4 regions of the Nocardioides secundeburneus genome follow, and region 1 is predicted to be linked to each of the others. Evidence: predicted binding sites of a transcription regulator. Region 1 holds the regulator's gene; each other region holds the start of a gene.
What was found. Region 1 encodes LexA, which represses DNA repair genes until DNA is damaged. Its sites were predicted from a motif close to TCGAACANNTGTTCGA; they were not measured.
Positions count from the first base shown of each region.

Region 1 (4,295 bases):
GCGGGTCGGCGTCGGCGATCTCCTTGACGAACACGCCGGTCGAGGCGAGCAGGTTCGCGAGGTAGACGCCGTACCAGAGGTCGAGGGTGGTGACGTCGGGCCGCAGGTAGCCCGCCCCTCGGCACGCCGGGTCGGTGATCCTGCGGGTGCGCAGCCACCGGTTGATGCCGGCGACGTAGCCGCGCACCAGCGCACGCGGCTCACGACCGGGGCCGGCCCCGCTCGCCAGCAGCCGCTCGACGACGCGCCGGTTGCGCAGGTCGGTGACGAGCGTGTCGACCTGCAGGTTGGTGCCGTTCATCGACACGTGGTCGTCGTAGCGGCCACCCGGGCCGAACCACCGCGATCGGAGCCCGCGACCGGTGACGATCGTGTCGAACAACGTGCAGGCCGAGGCCTCGGTCGCGGCGTAGCCGCTGCCGAAGCCGAGTGAGGCGACGTTCGTCGCGGTGATGTGCGGGATGCCGTGCTTCGTCCACCGGATGCGGGCCTCGTAGCGCGGCCGGCGTGGCTTCGGCTTCGCGGCGGTGCCCGGCTCGGCCCGGTCGGCGGCGGGGGTGCCGGAGATGGCGGCGGGGGCCGCCGGTGCGGGCGAGGTGGGCACGGCGACCAGCAGCGGCAGCAGGAGGCTGGTCGCGATCGCGGCAACGGGACGGCGCATGCCTGGCTAACGCCGCACTGTGACGACGGTTACGCCCGCGGCCGGGCCCGGTGCGGCAGCATGCCCGCATGGGGTCCCGCAGCGCCACCGTGTCCGTGCCCACCAGCGCCGTCGTCACCGGCGCCGCGCGCGGCATCGGACGTGCCGTCGCCGAGCGCCTCGTGGCCACCGGACACCGGGTGGTGGTCACCGACGTCGACGCGGCCGCGGTGGCGGCCACGGCCTCGGAGATCGGCGCGACCGGCGTCGTCCAGGACGTGCGCGACCCGGCGGCGCACCGCGAGGTCGCCGCGGCGGCGTCCGGTCTCGCGCCGCTGGGCGTGTGGGTGAACAACGCCGGCGTCGGCTTCGACGGCGACCTGGTCGACCTCTCCGACGACCAGGTGCGCGGGCTGGTGGAGATCAACGTGCTCGGCGTGCTGTGGGGCATGCGGACCGCGCTCGATGCGTTCGAGGCGACCGGGCGCGGCGGCCAGGTGGTCAACGTGGCGTCGCTGTCGGGCCTCGGCCCGGTGCCCGGGCTGTCAGTCTACGCCGCGACCAAGGCCGCGGTCGTCTCGATCACCTCGTCGACGGCGCTGGAGGCGCCGTCGGGGGTGGGCGTGCACGCGGTGCTGCCCGACGGCGTCGCGACCGCGATGGTCGAGGCGATGGCCGACGGCCGCGGACGGCACCTCGTGCAGTCGGGCGGACGCCTGCTGGGCACCGAGGACATCGCGGACGCCGTCGTCGGCCTGCTCGGCTCGCGTCGCGTGCTGCGCACCGTGCCGGCCTGGCGGGGCGGGTTGATGCGTGGCTCGAGCCTGGCGCCCTCGCTCGCCGCACCGGCGATGGCCCTGTTCGAGAAGCAGGGTCGCCGCCGGACCGCGCCGGGCTCGACGCCGCGCTGATCGAGCCCTAGAGCTTGCGCAGCACCGCCGTGACGACGCCGACGATGGTGGCGTGGGTGCCGTCGATGGGCTCGAAGGCCGGGTTGTGCGGCAGGAGCCAGACCTTGCCGTCCTTGCGCTGCAGGGTCTTGACCGTGGCCTCGCCGTCGATCATCGCGGCCACGATGGTGCCATTGTCGGCCGTCTGCTCCTGCCGGACGACGACGTAGTCGCCGTCGCAGATGGCGGCATCGATCATCGACTCGCCGGAGACCTCGAGGAGGAACAGGGCGCCGTCGCCGACCAGCTGCTGCGGCAGCGGGAACACCGACTCGAGGTTCTCCTCGGCCAGGATGGGTCCGCCGGCGGCGATCCGGCCCAGGAGCGGGACGTTGACCGGGGGGACGGCGACGTCGCCGATGCCGGTCTCGTCGTAGCTGGTCTCGTCGGCCGAGCCGATCGAGCGCCGGGCGGCCATGACCTCGGGCAGGAAGACCTCGAGCGCCCGCGGCCGGTTGGGGTCGCGCTTGAGGAAGCCCTTCTGCTCGAGCACCCGCAGCTGGTGGGCGACGCTCGAGGTGCTGGTGAGGCCGACGGCCTCGCCGATCTCGCGCATGCTCGGCGGGTAGCCGCGCTGCTCGATGCTGTCCTTGATGGTGGACAGCACGCGCTGCTGGCGCGGGGTGAGCCCGGTGGCGTCGGCGGGAGCGTCGGGAAGCTCGTGCACCTTGGTCGCCGAGCGGTTCGCGGAGTCGTCGGACGTGCGGCTGCGAGGCATGACCGCACTGTCCCACCAAAGAGGGCCGAGATCAAACATGTGTTCGAACGGCGTGTCGGCGCCGTCCGCGACGAGGAGGTGAACGTCCGGCGACCAGAGCGTCGGGGCCGTACCCCCGGCCGGGGATCGTCGTTGGACCCGGCGTGACCTCCGAGCTCCCGGTGCGCCGTCGCACCGTGATCGCGACCGGCTCCGCCGGCGCCGCCCTGACCACTTTCGCCGGCGGGGCCGGCACGCTCGGCGCCGCCGCCGACGACTCCGAGTCCCCGCGCCGACGGGCCGGACGCCGCTACTTCGCGCACGGCGTCGCCTCGGGCGACCCGATGCCGCGCCAGGTGGTGATCTGGACGCGCGTGACCCCGACCGCGGCGGCCCGGCCGGGGTCGGGCCGGGGCCCGCAGGTGACGGTGACCTGGGAGGTCTCGACGCGCCGGGACTTCCGCCGCATCCAGCGCCGCGGCGCCGTCGTCACCAGCGCCGCCCGCGACCACACGGTGAAGGTCGACGTCGCCGGCCTGAAGCCGGCCCGGTGGTACTACTACCGCTTCGGCTTCCGGGGCACCCACAGCCGGACGGGCCGGTTCCGCACCGCACCGGCCGCCGGCGCCCGCCCGCGCAACCTGCGGTTCGGGGTGGTCTCGTGCACCAACTGGCAGGCCGGCTGGTTCGCCGCCTACCGCGGGCTCGCCCGGCGCGACGACCTGCACGCCGTCCTGCACCTCGGCGACTACCTCTACGAGTACGGCCCCGGCGAGTACGGCTACGGCAGCACCGACCGCGACATCCGCACGCACGACCCGCGGCACGAGATGGTCTCCCTCTCCGACTACCGGCGACGGCACGCGCAGTACAAGACCGACCCCGACCTGCAGGCCCTGCACGCCAAGTACCCGTGGATCGTCACGTGGGACGACCACGAGGTCACCAACGACCAGTGGCAGGGCGGAGCTGAGAACCACCAGGCCGACGAGGGCGACTACCACCGCCGTCGCGCCCGCGCCCACCGCGCCTACGACGAGTGGATGCCGGTGCGCATGAGCGGCAGCGCCCGTCTCGGAGACGGCACGCGCCTCTACCGGCGCCTGACCTTCGGACGGCTGGCCGAGATCAGCATGCTCGACCTGCGCAGCTACCGCTCGGCACCGGTCGAGACCGCGCTCCCCTCCCCCGTCCCGTCCGCCGACGCCGGGGTCAGCGACCCCCGCCGCACCATCACCAGTGCGGCCCAGCTGCGCTGGCTGAAGGAGTCGTTGACCCGCCCGCAGGCGTTCTGGAAGGTGATCGGCAACCCGGTGATGATCTCGCCGGTCACGTTCGCGCAGCTGCCCGCCGACCTGATCGGCCCGATCAACGACGTCACCGGCCTGCTGCCCGACGACGGCCTGCCCTACAACGTCGACCAGTGGGACGGCTACACCGCCGACCGGCAGCGGATCCTCGCTCACATCAGGGACCACCACGTGCAGAACGCTTTGTTCGTCACCGGCGACATCCACTCCGGCTGGGCGGCCGAGGTGCCCTACGACGTCGGCACCTACCCGCTCAGCGGCGCGGGCGCCGTCGAGTTCGTGTGCACGTCGGTGACCTCGAACAACCTCAAGGACATCACCGGCACGCCCGCCCACACGACCAGCACCGCCGTCGAGGCGACGATCCTGGCCAACAACCGCCACATCAAGTACCTCAACTTCGACGACCACGGCTTCTCGGTGCTCGACCTCGACGCCAAGCGCGCCCAGATGGACTGGTTCGTCATCGGCGACCGGGCCGACCGGCAGACCTCCATCACCTACAGCCGCTCGTTCCTGACGGTCGCGGCGTCGAACCGGGTCGAGGAGACCTTCGTGCCCCTGCACCGGCACAGGCCCGGCCGGAGCTCGGGCGACGCCCGTCCGGTCGACGGCGGTGCGTCCTGATGTGCGGGTGCGGACAGCGGCACGCCGCCGGCGAGCGTACGCCGTTCGACGTCGGACGGGCCGAGCTGACC
Region 1 is NZ_JBDUUE010000009.1:34,374-38,668, reverse strand. Features, by position in the region: gene ABFT23_RS21695 (penicillin acylase family protein) at 1-661, opposite strand, end outside; gene ABFT23_RS21690 (SDR family oxidoreductase) at 730-1,551, shown strand; gene lexA (transcriptional repressor LexA) at 1,559-2,308, opposite strand; gene ABFT23_RS21680 (alkaline phosphatase D family protein) at 2,452-4,224, shown strand; gene ABFT23_RS21675 (alkaline phosphatase family protein) at 4,224-4,295, shown strand, end outside.

Region 2 (4,295 bases), on a different contig from region 1:
ACCGGCAACATCTACGTGCCGCGGTTCTACGACGTCTCCTACGACGACGCCTCCGGCCAGATCGTGTCGGTGACGCCGACCAAGCCGGGCGTGCCGCACCGCGTCACCAAGCACACCCTCATGGACCTCGACGCCTGGCCCTACCCGGCCAAGCCGCTCGTGCCGCTCGCCGAGACCGTGCACGAGCGCTTCAGCGTCGAGATCTTCCGCGGCTGCACGCGCGGCTGCCGCTTCTGCCAGGCCGGCATGATCACCCGCCCGGTGCGCGAGCGCAGCCTGACCACGATCGGCGCCATGGTCGAGAACGGCATCCGCAAGTCGGGCTTCGAGGAGGTCGGCCTGCTCTCGCTCTCCAGCGCCGACCACACCGAGATCGGCGACCTCGCCACCGACCTCGCCGACCGCTACGAGGGCTCCAACGTCTCGCTGTCGCTGCCCTCGACCCGCGTCGACGCGTTCAACATCAGCCTGGCCAACGAGTTCTCGCGCAACGGACGCCGCTCCGGGCTCACCTTCGCCCCCGAGGGCGGCAGCGAGCGCATGCGCAAGGTGATCAACAAGATGGTCACCGAGGAGGACCTCATCCGCACCGTCGCCGCGGCCTACAGCCACGGCTGGCGCCAGGTGAAGCTCTACTTCATGGTGGGCCTGCCCACCGAGGAGCTCGAGGACGTCCTCCAGGTCGCCGAGCTGGCCAAGGCCGTGATCAAGAAAGGCCGCGAGGTCACCGGCAAGAACGACATCCGCTGCACCGTCTCCATCGGCGGGTTCGTGCCCAAGCCCCACACGCCGTTCCAGTGGGCCGCCCAGCTCGACGTCGAGACCACCGACGACCGCCTGCAGCAGCTGCGCGACGTCGTCCGCGCCGACAAGCGCTACGGCCGGGCCATCGGCTTCCGCTACCACGACGGCAAGCCCGGCATCATCGAAGGACTCCTCTCGCGCGGCGACCGCCGCGTCGGCCGCGTCATCGAGTCCGTGTGGCGCGACGGCGGCCGCTTCGACGGCTGGAGCGAGCACTTCTCCTACGAGCGCTGGACCACGGCCGCGGCCGCGGCCCTGGAGGGCACCGGCGTCGACCTCGCGTGGTTCACCACCCGCGAGCGGGGCTACGACGAGACCCTGCCCTGGGACCACCTCGACTCCGGCCTCGACAAGGACTGGCTGTGGGCCGACTGGGAGGACGCCCTCGCGGTCGCCGACGGATCCGCCGACGTCGAGGTCGAGGACTGCCGCTGGACGCCGTGCTACGACTGTGGCGTGTGCCCGGAGATGGGCACCGAGATCCAGATCGGGCCGACCGGTCAGCGGCTGCTGCCCCTATCGGTGGTCTGAGGCCGCGGCCTCGGGTCAGCCGCGGCCGAGCAGGGTGCCGCCGTTGACCTGGAGGATCTGCCCGGTGGTCCAGCCGGCGTCCTCGGCGGTGAGGTAGGCGACGGCGGAGGCGACCTCGTCGGGGGTGCCGGGCCGGTTCATCGGGATCGGGCCGACGCGCGATGCGTAGAGCTCGTCGGTCATCCGCGCCGACCAGAACTCGGTGTCGGGCACGAAGCCGGGCGCGACCACGTTGACCGTGATCTCCTCCGGCGCGAGCTGCGTGGCGAGGCCGAGGCCCCAGCCGTGCAGCGCTGCCTTGGCCGCGCCGTAGGGGCCGGCCCCGCGCAGGCCGGCGATCGACGACATCAGCACGATCCGCCCGCCCGGGCGGGCCATCCGCGGGAGCAGCGCCTCGGTGGTGAGCACCGCGGTGACCACGTTGCCCTCGAAGTCGGCCCGGAACCCCTCGGCCACCGCGGCCAGGCCGTCCCCGCCCGCGGCGTAGTTGCCGCCGGCGTTGTTGACCAGCACGTGCACCTGCTCGGGCGCCGCCTCGGCCAGCCGGGCCACGGCGTCGGGGTCGGTCAGGTCGGCGGAGTGGGTGCTGACCGCCTCGCGGCCCACGCTCGCGTTGATCGCCTCCGCGGTGTCGTCGAGGGGTTGCTGGCGCCTCCCCACGACCAGGACGTCGCAGCCGTCCGTCGCGAGGCGGGCCGCGATCGCCCTGCCGAGTCCGGTTCCGCCGCCGGTCACCACTGCGTTCCTGGTCATGGGTCGAGCGTAGGTCGATCCGCGTGATCAGCTCCGGGTGACTGCCGTGCGTGGTCGGGTTGGCCGCGCGCGGTAGCACGCCGCGTCTCGGCCTCAAGGACCAATCCCCACGGTGAGCCGTCACACGGTTTCGGGGATTGGTCCTTGACCCCGAGCCTCTCGCGGCGTGCTGGTCCGGCGCGTGCGGTGGCGCCTCCGCAAGCTCCGGCGCACCGCCCGCCACAGCGCGGCCCAGGGGAGGGAGCTAGGTCGGGTTCGTGGTCGACTTCGAGTCGAATGTGTGTTCGATTCTGTGGTATCATGGCTTATGGTCACCGCGACGAAGAGCAGCAGCGATCCGCTGCTGCTCGCGGTGCGTGGCCGGCGGCTCGCTGAGGCTGGAGCGCAGGTCGAGACGCTGAAGTCGGTCCTGGCGTGGGCCGAACGGAACGAAGCCACCTCGGACGAGGTCATCGTGCTGTTCCAGTCGGTCGAGCGGCCGTTGCACCTGGCCGGTCCGGGTGCTCCGGCGGTGCCGGAGTACGCCGCGCTCGACCTCGCCCTCTCGCTCGGGACGTCGACCGACGCCGGGCTGACCTACCTCGGTCGGGCACTCGAGCTCTGCCACCGGCTCCCGAAGCTCTACCTCCGCGTGGTCAAGCACGAGGTGCCGGTGTGGCGGGCGTTCAAGATCGCGGACGCGACCATGTCGCTGTCCGAGACCGCCACCTGGCACGTCGACAAGGCGATCACCCCGGTCGCGGACCGGTGCTCGTTCGCCCAGCTCGACCGCACCGTCGACGCCGCCCGGGCCGAGCACGACCCCGCCGATGCTGAGGCCCGACGTCTCGCCGCGCTCGAGGACCGGGGCGTCACCGTGTACCTCGCGGGTGCGACCACCGACGGCACCGTCGACGTCATCGCCACCCTCGACACCGCCGACGCGATCGACCTCGAACACGCCCTGCGCGACGGCGCCCAGACGTTGGCTGACCTCGGCTCCACCGAGACCCTCGACGTCCGACGGTCCCAAGCCCTGGGGGAGATGGCCCGCCATCAACTCAGTCTTGATCTCGACACCAGCGGTGGTGGGCGTGGGGTGACGATCTACGCCCACCTCGACGCGGTGAACCCGGACCTGCCCGGTCTGCTCGACAACACCCAGACCCCGCTCCTCGTCCAGCAGGTCCGCTCCTGGTGCGAGACCGCCGGCACGAAGGTCGTCGTGAAGCCGGTCATCGACCTCGCCGAACCAGCCGAGACCCCCGCCTACCGACCCTCCGATGCGATCCGCGAACGCGTCACCCTGCGAGACCGGTGCTGCGTCTTCCCCGACTGCACCCGGCGCCGGGTCGACCTCGACCACATCGTCCCGTTCGAGTCCGGCGGCATCACCGCCACCTGGAACCTCGCCCTCCTCTGCCGACGCCACCACCGCGCCAAGACCCACGGCCACTGGTCGTACCGCATGGTCGAACCCGGCCTCTACCACTGGACCAGCCCCACCGGCACCGAGAAGACCGTCGACCGACGGCCACCACCCGGCACCCACGCCCGCCGACATCCCTGACCGCCCCCACCAGCCCCGACTCCGACCGGACCGGGGCTACCGGCGCGTGATGGGATCGGTGTCGTGGATCGAGCAGGGATCATCGCGGCGTTCGCCGACGTCTTCGACGAGGCGCTGGTCTTCCACGGATACACGCCGCAGCTGCGCGACTACGACCTCTACGTCTACGTGCACGCGCCGACGGGCTCGGGGCGCGACCCGGTGCACATGCGTTACCGCTTCACGCACTGCGTCGTGGCCGAGGCGCGGACGGCGATCGCGCCCGAGATCTGGCGGAGGTCGCTCGACGAGCGGCTGCTCGACCACCGGGCCGCCCTCGAGGCCGACCTCGACGGCTACGTCTGGGGCGTCGAGTGGCAGGTGCTCTACCCGGGCCTGACGCTCCTCGACCGCTCCGACGACGCCGAGCGCTGGGCGGCGGAGGTCGGGATCACGTTCCACGAGGCGCAGGTCGCGACCAACGGTCACGACCTGCGCCTGGTGTTCTCCGACCTCGTGGTCGCCGAGGTCGAACCCCGGCACGTGCCGTTCCGGGTCTCCGACTAGCGGTCAGACGGTCGCGACCTCGACCTCGCGCGGGCGGAACGACTTGAGCCCGACCACCGCGGCCGCGCCGACGACGACGCCGGCGGCGAGCGCGACCAGGAAGCCGAGGACG
Region 2 is NZ_JBDUUE010000007.1:69,968-74,262, forward strand. Features, by position in the region: gene ABFT23_RS19130 (TIGR03960 family B12-binding radical SAM protein) at 1-1,335, shown strand, start outside; gene ABFT23_RS19135 (SDR family NAD(P)-dependent oxidoreductase) at 1,351-2,088, opposite strand; gene ABFT23_RS19140 (HNH endonuclease signature motif containing protein) at 2,396-3,637, shown strand; gene ABFT23_RS19145 (YxiG-like protein) at 3,701-4,183, shown strand; gene ABFT23_RS19150 (PTS fructose transporter subunit IIABC) at 4,187-4,295, opposite strand, start outside.
Region 2: the regulator LexA is predicted to act here: its motif matches at 2,361-2,376, upstream of ABFT23_RS19140 (HNH endonuclease signature motif containing protein).

Region 3 (4,295 bases), on a different contig from region 1:
GCGGCGAAGGCGAGCCCGAACCCGAGAGCGGCCATCGCCACGGCGTCCCAGCGGACGGTCGACGGGCGGGGCACGTCGAACGACAGCCACCCCGCCGTCACCGCCGTCGTGCCGTCGAAGAGCGTGTGGACGGCGAAGTAGAGGGCCAGGCTCGCGATCACGCCGACGACCGCGGCGGTGATGCCCGTCAGCGCGGCCGTCAGCCCCCGGTGCCCACGCAGCCGCTCGACGTAGGGCGCACCGAGCAGGATGAACACGAAGCTCGGCACGAAGGTGACCCAGGTGACCACGAGCGAGGCGACGACGGCGGCCGCCCAGGGCGACAGCGCGCCGGGGTCGCGGTAGGCGCCGAGGAACGCGACGAACTGCACCACCATGACCAGTGGCCCCGGGGTCGTCTCGGCCAGCGCGAGGCCGCGCACCATCTCCCCCGGCGAGAGCCAGCCGTAGACGTCGACCGCTCGCTGCGCGACGAACGCCAGCACCGCGTAGGCGCCGCCGAACGAGATCACCGCGGTGCCACCGAAGAACACGCCTTGGTCGACGACCGTGCTGCCGCCGCCGAGCACCATGGCCGCAAGCGCGACCGGGGCCATCCACAGGACCAGCCCGATCCCCAGCACGGCTGCGGTGCGGCGTGACGACGGCCGGTCGGCGTGCAGAGCCTCGTCGGGCACCAGGGGCGGCGGGCCGTCGTCCGGGGGTGCCGACGCGGACGACGTCGCCAGGGCGCGTCGCGCCGTCCACCCCACGACGGCCGCGACGACCAGCACATACGGGAACGGGACGGCGAAGAAGGCGAGGGCGACGAACGACGAGACGGCCAGTGCGACCAGGACCGGGTGGGTCATGCTGCGACGAGCGATGCGCAGCACCGCTTGGACGACGATCGCCAGCACCGCGGGCCCGAGGCCGAGGAACAGCCCGTCGAGCACCGCGGTGTCGCCGTACGTCACGTAGACCGCCGACAGGACGAGCATCGCGACCAGACCCGGCAGGACGAACAGCACGCCGGCGACGAGCGCTCCGCGCACGCCGTTGAGCAGCCAGCCGACGTAGGTCGCGAGCTGCTGCGCCTCCGGACCCGGCAACAGCGTGCAGTAGGACAGGGCGAACAGGAACCGCTGCTGACCGATCCACCGACGCTCGTCGACGAGCATCCGCTGCATGACCGCGATCTGGCCGGCGGGGCCGCCGAAGGTCTGCAACGAGACCAGGAACCACGCGCGGGTCGCCTGCCGGAGGGGCACGACGTCGTCCCGCTTCACCGTGTCGCTCACCGCGTGAGGGTCTCAGGTGTCGGTGAACGGACGGTACGTGCGTGCCCATGGCCCGCGGTCGGGGTGGACGGCGGGCTGATGGGGCGGTCAGGGATGTCGGCGGGCGTGGGTGCCGGGTGGTGGACGCCGGTCGACGACTGACTCGACGCCGGTCGGTGAGGTCCAGGCGTAGAGGCCGGGTTCGACCATCCGGTACGACCACCGGCCGTGGGTCTTCGCTCGATGGTGCCTGCGGCAGAGCAGCGCGAGGTTCCAGGTCGCGGTGATGCCACCGGACTCCCACGCCATGACGTGGTCGAGGTCGACCCGACGCCTGCTGCAGTCGGGGAAGACGCAGCACCGGTCGCGGAGCGTGACGCGTTCACGGATCGCGTCGCTGGGTCGGTAGGCGGGGGTCTCGTGGGGTTCGGCGAGGTCGATGACGGGCTTGACGGCGACCTTGGTGCCGGCCGCCTGACACCATTCACGGACCTGCTCGACGAGGAGCGGGGTCTGGGTGCTGTCGAGCAGCCCGGGCAGGTCCGGGTTGGCGGCGTCGAGGTGGGCGTAGATCGTGACCCCACGCCCGGTGCCGCTGGTGTCGAGATCGAGCGCGAGCTGCGTGCGGGCCATCTCCCCCAGCGCCTGGGACCGTCGGACGTCCAACGTCTCGGTCGACCCGAGGTCGGCAAGGGCCTGCGCGCCGTCACGCAGCGCATGTTCGAGATCGATCGCATCAGCGGTGTCCAACGTGGCGACGACATCGACGGTGCCGTCGGTGCCGTCGGTGGTCGCACCCGCGAGGTACACGGTCACGCGCCGGTCCTCGAGCGCAGCCAGCCGTCGGGCCTCAGCCTCGGCGGGGTCGTGCTCGGCGCGAGCGGCGTCGACGGTGCGGTCGAGCTGCGCGAACGAGCACCGCTCCGCCACAGGGGTGATCGCCTTATCGACGTGCCAGGCTGCGGTCTCGGACAGGGTCATGGTCGCGTCCGTGATCTTGAACGCCCGCCACAGCGCGACCTCGTGCTTGACCACCCGCAGGTACAACCGAGGGAGCCGGTGGGCGAGCTCAAGCGCCCGACCCAGGTAGGTCAGGCCGGCATCGGTCGACATCCCCAGAGACAGGGCGAGGTCGAGCGCGGCGTACTCCGGCACCGCCGGAGCACCCGGCCCGGCCAGGTGCAACGGACGCTCCACCGACTGCAGCAACACGACGACCTCGTCGCTCGAAGCGACGTTCCGCTCAGCCCACGCCAAGACCGACTTCAGCGTCTCGACCTGCGCGTCAGCCTCGGCGAGGCGACGGCCACGCACCGCAAGCAGCAGCGGATCGCTGCTGGTGCGGGTCGAGGTGGCCATAGGCCATGCTACCACGGATTCGAACGTATGTTCGACTCAATCCCGATCACAAACCCAACCCAAATCCTTCCCCTGGCGGCGCTTGGCGGGCGGTGCGCCGGAGCTTGCGGAGGCGCCACCGCACGCGCCGGACCAGCACGCCGCACGAGGCTCGGGGTCAAGGACCAATCCCCAACTCGCATCAACAGTCAGGCGTGGGGATTGGTCCTTGAGGCCGAGACGCGGCGTGCTACCGCGCGCGGCCAACCCGACCACGCACGTCATCGCACGTAGACCCGCCGATACGCTCGACCCCCATGGACACCCTGCGCAGCATCGTGCTGTTCCTCGCCGCAGCGGTCGCCGAGATCGGCGGCGCCTGGCTCGTCTGGCAGGGCGTCCGCGAGCACCGGGGCTGGGTCTGGATCGGCCTCGGCGTCATCGCCCTCGGCATCTACGGCTTCGTCGCGACGCTCCAGCCCGATGCCGAGTTCGGCCGCATCCTGGCCGCGTACGGCGGCGTGTTCGTCGCCGGCTCGCTCGCCTGGGGCATGGTCGTCGACGGGTTCCGACCCGACCGCTACGACGTCACGGGAGCGTTGATCTGCCTGGTCGGCGTCGCGGTCATCATGTACGCCCCGCGCGCCGGCGCCTGAGCGACGCCGTCACGGTTGCGGGACGTCGGCCTCCCACCGGGCGCGGCGCTCGTCGTCGGACTGCTCCCACCACGGCGTGCCGCGCTCGCCGAGCGCGACCTTGGCCGCCTGGACGCCGGCCCGGACCCGCGCCTCGTCGTCGGTGCCCCGCGCCGTCCTCACCGCGCGGCGCCAGGCCATGAGGATCTTCTGCAGCTCGTCGCGGCGCTCGGTCGGGATGTCCGGGTCGGTGGCCCGCCAGCGTCGTCCGTCGACCACGATGTAGCGGCCGTCGTCGGTGTGCTCGACCATCACGCCACCATCATGTCGGCACGTGGAGGCCGGCCTCGAGCGTGGCACGGTCGATGACGCGGCGCACCCGCACCCGGTAGCGCCAGATCTGCAGGAGGCCGAGGGCCCAGAGCGGGTACTGCGCGGCCATGGCCCAGCGGAAGGCCTCGGGCGTGTAGCTGCTGCCGGCGCCGGGGGTACGCCAGTCGAGGATCAGGCCGATGGCGACGACGAGCACGAGCGAGGCCGAGAAGCCCGCCTGGTTGATGATGCCGGTCGCGCTGGCGAGCCGGTCGGCCGGGTTCGAGGTGCGCGCGAGGTCGAAGCCGATCATCGAGGCCGGGCCGCCGATGCCGATCACCTGGGTGAGCAGCACCAGCAGCCACAGCGGCGCGTCGCCCGGCCAGACGAGCACCGCCGTCCAGACCGCCACGATGGCGGTGACGATGACCAGCACCATCGACGAGCGGTGCCACGGGTGCCGCGAGACGAGGTAGCCGAGCAACGGGCCGCTGTACATGATCGCGACCACCACGAGGCTCAGCAGCAGGCCGGCCGTGTGCTCGGACAGACCCTCGCCCTCGACCAGGAACGGGTAGCCCCACAGCAGCGACATGGTCGTGGCGCTGAACTGCGAGGTGAAGTGCATCCAGAACCCGAGGCGGGTGCCGGGGTGGCCCCACGACGCGGTGAGGCTGCGCCGCACGGTGGCCAGCGACAGCTGCGGGCCGACCACGCGCCGCTGCTCGGGTGCGTCGCGGACGACGACGAC
Region 3 is NZ_JBDUUE010000003.1:260,513-264,807, reverse strand. Features, by position in the region: gene chrA (chromate efflux transporter) at 1-1,280, opposite strand, end outside; gene ABFT23_RS09370 (HNH endonuclease signature motif containing protein) at 1,368-2,618, opposite strand; gene ABFT23_RS09365 (YnfA family protein) at 2,915-3,253, shown strand; gene ABFT23_RS09360 (hypothetical protein) at 3,263-3,544, opposite strand; gene ABFT23_RS09355 (MFS transporter) at 3,555-4,295, opposite strand, start outside.
Region 3: the regulator LexA is predicted to act here: its motif matches at 2,638-2,653, upstream of ABFT23_RS09370 (HNH endonuclease signature motif containing protein).

Region 4 (4,295 bases), on a different contig from region 1:
GGGCGCACCGGTCGCGCTCGGCAGCGTGCGCGTCGACGGCAACCCGAGCACGTGGAGCGTCGACGTCGCGGCCGACGGCGGGCCCGCCGACGTCGTCGTCGGCACCAGTCGTCAGCTCGTGCACCAGCGCGTGCTGCCGGGCCTCACGCTCGGCGCCAGCCCCAGGTCGTGGGACGGCGACCGCCGCCGGCGGGTGCAGTTCCGCGCCACCGACGCCGGAGCGCCGGTGGGCGGCGTCGTCGTGCTGGCCCGCGGCCAGCGCTGCACGACCAACGCGACCGGCACCTGCCGCATCCGCTTCGGCCGGTCGGGGCCGCGGCGTTTCACGGCGACGGCGGTCAGGGCCGGCTACACGAAGGCCGCGGCCGGGTTGCGGGTGCTCCAGTAGGCGCCCTGGCCTACCGGGGCTCGGCCACTCTCGCGCCCGGCGTCGCCTGGTCGGCCTCGACCGAGATCACGAAGCCGTCGCCGTGGGTCGTCACGCCGGTCACGACGGCCTGCTCGACGGCGTCGACGGCGTACTCGCGCCGGACGACGAGCGGGTCGCGGCGCAGGTCCTTCACGAGCGCGACGGCGAGACCGATCATCACCAGCAGGAACGGCACCGCGGCGACGATGGTGATGGTCTTGAGCCCGTCGAGCGCCGTCTCGCCGCCCGCGAGCAGCAGCACGGCGGCCACGGCCCCGGTCGCGCAACCCCAGAAGATCACGTTGAGCCGCTTCGGCTCGTCGGTGCCGCGCTCGGAGAGCGTGCCCATCACGATCGAGGCGGCGTCGGCGCCGGAGACGAAGAAGATGCCGACGAGCACCATGACGACGATGCTGGTGAGCGTCGCCCACGGCAGCTGGTCGAGGGTGCCGAACAGCTGCGACTCGGAGGCGCCCTCACCGAAGATGTCGACGCCGGTCTGCTGCAGGTCGATCGCCGTCCCGCCGAAGATCGCGAACCACACCAGGCTGACGACGCTCGGCACCAGCAGCACGCCCGTGACGAACTGACGGATCGTGCGACCGCGCGAGATCCGGGCGATGAACATGCCGACGAACGGCGTCCACGACACCCACCAGGCCCAGTAGAAGACGGTCCAGGTCTGCAGCCAGGCGTCGACGTCGGCACCCTCGGCGCCGGTCCGGCCGATCATCATCGGCAGGTCGCCGGCGTAGCTGCCGATCGCGGTCGGGAGCAGGTTGAGGATGAACACCGTCGGGCCGACGACGAAGACGAAGAGGGCGAGCCCGATCGCGAGCACCATGTTGATGTTCGACAGCCACTGGATGCCCTTGGCGACCCCGGAGACCGCCGACAGCACGAAGGCGACGGTGAGCCCGGCGATGATCGCGACGAGCACCGCGTTGCCGACCTCGCCGATGCCGGCCACGATCTGCAGGCCGCTGCTGATCTGCACCGCACCGAGGCCGAGCGAGGCGGCCGAGCCGAAGAGCGTGGCGAAGATGGCCAGCATGTCGATCACCTGGCCGGCCGGACCGTGCGCGCGGCGTCCGAGGAGCGGCTCGAAGGCTGCCGAGATGAGCTGCGGCCGGCCCTTGCGGTAGACGCCGTAGGCGATCGAGAGACCGACCACGGCGTAGATGGCCCACGGGTGGAAGGTCCAGTGGAACATCGTGTGCGACAGCGCGTGCTGGGCCGCCTCGGCGTTGCCGGCCGGGCCGGTGCCCGGCGGCGGCTCGGCGAAGAAGGCCAGCGGCTCGGCCACGCCGTAGAACATCAGGCCGATGCCCATGCCCGCGCTGAACATCATCGCGATCCACGAGATCGTGCGGAACTCCGGCTCCTCGTCGTCACGTCCGAGCGGGATGCGCCCGAAGCGGCCGAGGGCGAGCCAAAGCACGAAGACGACGAACCCGGTCGCGGTCAGCACGAAGAGCCAGCCGAGGCTGTCCATCACCCAGGTGAGCGCGTTGGTCGACGCCGAGGCGAGCGAGTCGGTGTCCACGAAGCCCCAGACGATGAACCCGAGCGCGAAGAGGGCCGGGACGGCGAACACGACCCGGTCGATGCCGCTCCTGGCCGGTGCGGTCGGCTCGTCGACGGACGCGTGGGGCGAATCGTCGAGGGCCGCGTCGAGGGCCGGGTGTGGCGTGTTCAGCTCGCTCGCGTCGATCGTGGATGGGCGTCGGGTCTCGGGTCGGTCGTCTTGCAATGTCACTCAGTAGCCCTATCGGACTAGCCCGAACGGGTCAAGCCGCGCTCGGGTCCGTCGCGCTTGGGGCGTCGGGTTGGTGTGTGGATCGTCACGGGCGTTGCTTGCTTGCCGTCTCGAGGACTGACGTGCGTGGTCGGGTTGGCCGCGCGCGGTAGCACGCCGCGTCTCGGCCTCAAGGACCAATCCGTTCGTCGTGCTGTATCACGGTTTTGGGAATTGGTCCTTGACCCCGAGCCTCTCGCGGCGTGCTCGTCCGGCGCGTGCGGTGGCGCCTCCGCAAGCTCCGGCGCACCGCCCGCCGAATGCGCGGCCAGCGGAGGGAACCCGAGCCGGATTCGGGCCGAGTCAATATCGAGCATACGTTCGAATCCGTGATATCATGGCCTATGGCCACCGCGACAAAGACAAGCAGCGATCCGCTGCTCGTTGCCGTGCGTAGCCGTCGCCTCGCCGAGGCCGACGCACAGGTCGAGACCCTGAAGTCCGTGCTCGCGTGGGCTGAGCGGAACGAGGCCACCTCGGACGAGGTCGTCGTGCTGCTGCAATCGATCGAACGTCCTTTGCACCTGGCCGGTCCGGGTGCGCCGGCGGTGCCGGAGTACGCCGCGCTCGACCTCGCCCTCTCGCTCGGGATGTCGACCGACGCCGGGCTGACCTACCTCGGTCGGGCACTCGAGCTGTGTCACCGGCTCCCGCGGTTGTACCTGCGGGTGGTCAAGCACGAGGTCGCGCTGTGGCGGGCGTTCAAGATCGCTGACGCGACCATGAGCCTGTCCGAAGCGGCGGCGTGGCACGTCGACCGGTTCATCGCACCGGTCGCGGACCGGTGCTCGTTCGCCCAGCTCGACCGCACCGTCGACGCGGCCCGGGCCGAGCACGACCCCGCCGATGCTGAGGCCCGACGGTTGGCGGCCTTGGAGGACCGACGCGTCACCGTGTACCTCGCGGGTGCGACCACCGACGGCACCGTCGACGTCGTCGCCACGTTGGACACCGCGGACGCGGTCGATCTCGAGCACGCTCTGCGCGACGGCGCCCAGACGTTGGCCGACCTCGGTTCCACCGAGACGTTGGACGTCCGACGCTCGCAAGCCCTCGGAGAGATGGCCCGCACCCAGTTGTCGTTGGACTTCGACACCAGCGGTGGTGGTCGTGGGGTGACGATCTACGCCCACCTCGACGCGGTGAATCCGGACCTGCCGGGACTGCTCGACAACACCCAGACCCCGCTCCTCGTCCACCAGGTCCGCGAATGGTGCGAAGCCGCCGGCACCAAGGTCACCGTCAAGCCGGTCATCGACCTCGCCGAACCAGCCGAGACACCCGCCTACCGACCCAGTGATGCGATCCGTGAACGCGTCACGCTCCGCGACCGGTGCTGCGTCTTCCCCGACTGCACCCGACGCCGGGTCGACCTCGACCACATCGTTCCGTTCGAGTCCGGCGGCGTCACCGCGACCTGGAACCTCGCCCTGCTCTGCCGCAGGCACCACCGCGCCAAGACCCACGGCCACTGGTCCTACCGGATGATCGAACCAGGCCTCTACACCTGGACCAGCCCCACCGGCACCGAGAAGACCGTCGACCGCAGGCCACCACCCAGCACCCACACCCGCCGACATCCCTGACCACCCCCACCAGCCCCGCGCACGACGTGAGCGGGGCTACCGGCGCGCCCGAGGTCGGCTCAGCGCGTCTGCTCCTCCAGCAGCTCGATCACGTGCCGGTAGTCGTAGCCGGTGGCCCTGGTCATGCCGATCTCGCAGGTGCGGTTGCACGAGGCGTGGGCGGCGGCGTCGACCTCGCGGACCTCGCGCGCCTCGGCCGCGGTGGCTGACGCCGTCAGCTCGGGGTGCAGCATGCCGCGGTCGCCGGCGAAGGCGCAGCAGCCCCAGTCGACCGGCACGTGCACCTCGTCGGCGACGGCGCCCGCGACGGCGCGCAGGGCGTCGTCGGCACCGAGCTGGGTCGACGAGCAGGTCGGGTGGAGCGACAGGCTCGGCAGCCGGGTGCCCTCGGGCAGTAGCGGCAGCACGCGGTCGGCGACGAACGAGACGGCGTCCTGGACGACGACCCGCAGGCCCGAGTCGCGCAGCAGCCCGAGGTAGCCCTCGGTGCAGCTGGTCGCGT
Region 4 is NZ_JBDUUE010000008.1:170,898-175,192, reverse strand. Features, by position in the region: gene ABFT23_RS21390 (hypothetical protein) at 1-388, shown strand, start outside; gene ABFT23_RS21385 (BCCT family transporter) at 399-2,168, opposite strand; gene ABFT23_RS21380 (HNH endonuclease signature motif containing protein) at 2,597-3,793, shown strand; gene ABFT23_RS21375 (FAD-binding and (Fe-S)-binding domain-containing protein) at 3,853-4,295, opposite strand, start outside.
Region 4: the regulator LexA is predicted to act here: its motif matches at 2,517-2,532, upstream of ABFT23_RS21380 (HNH endonuclease signature motif containing protein).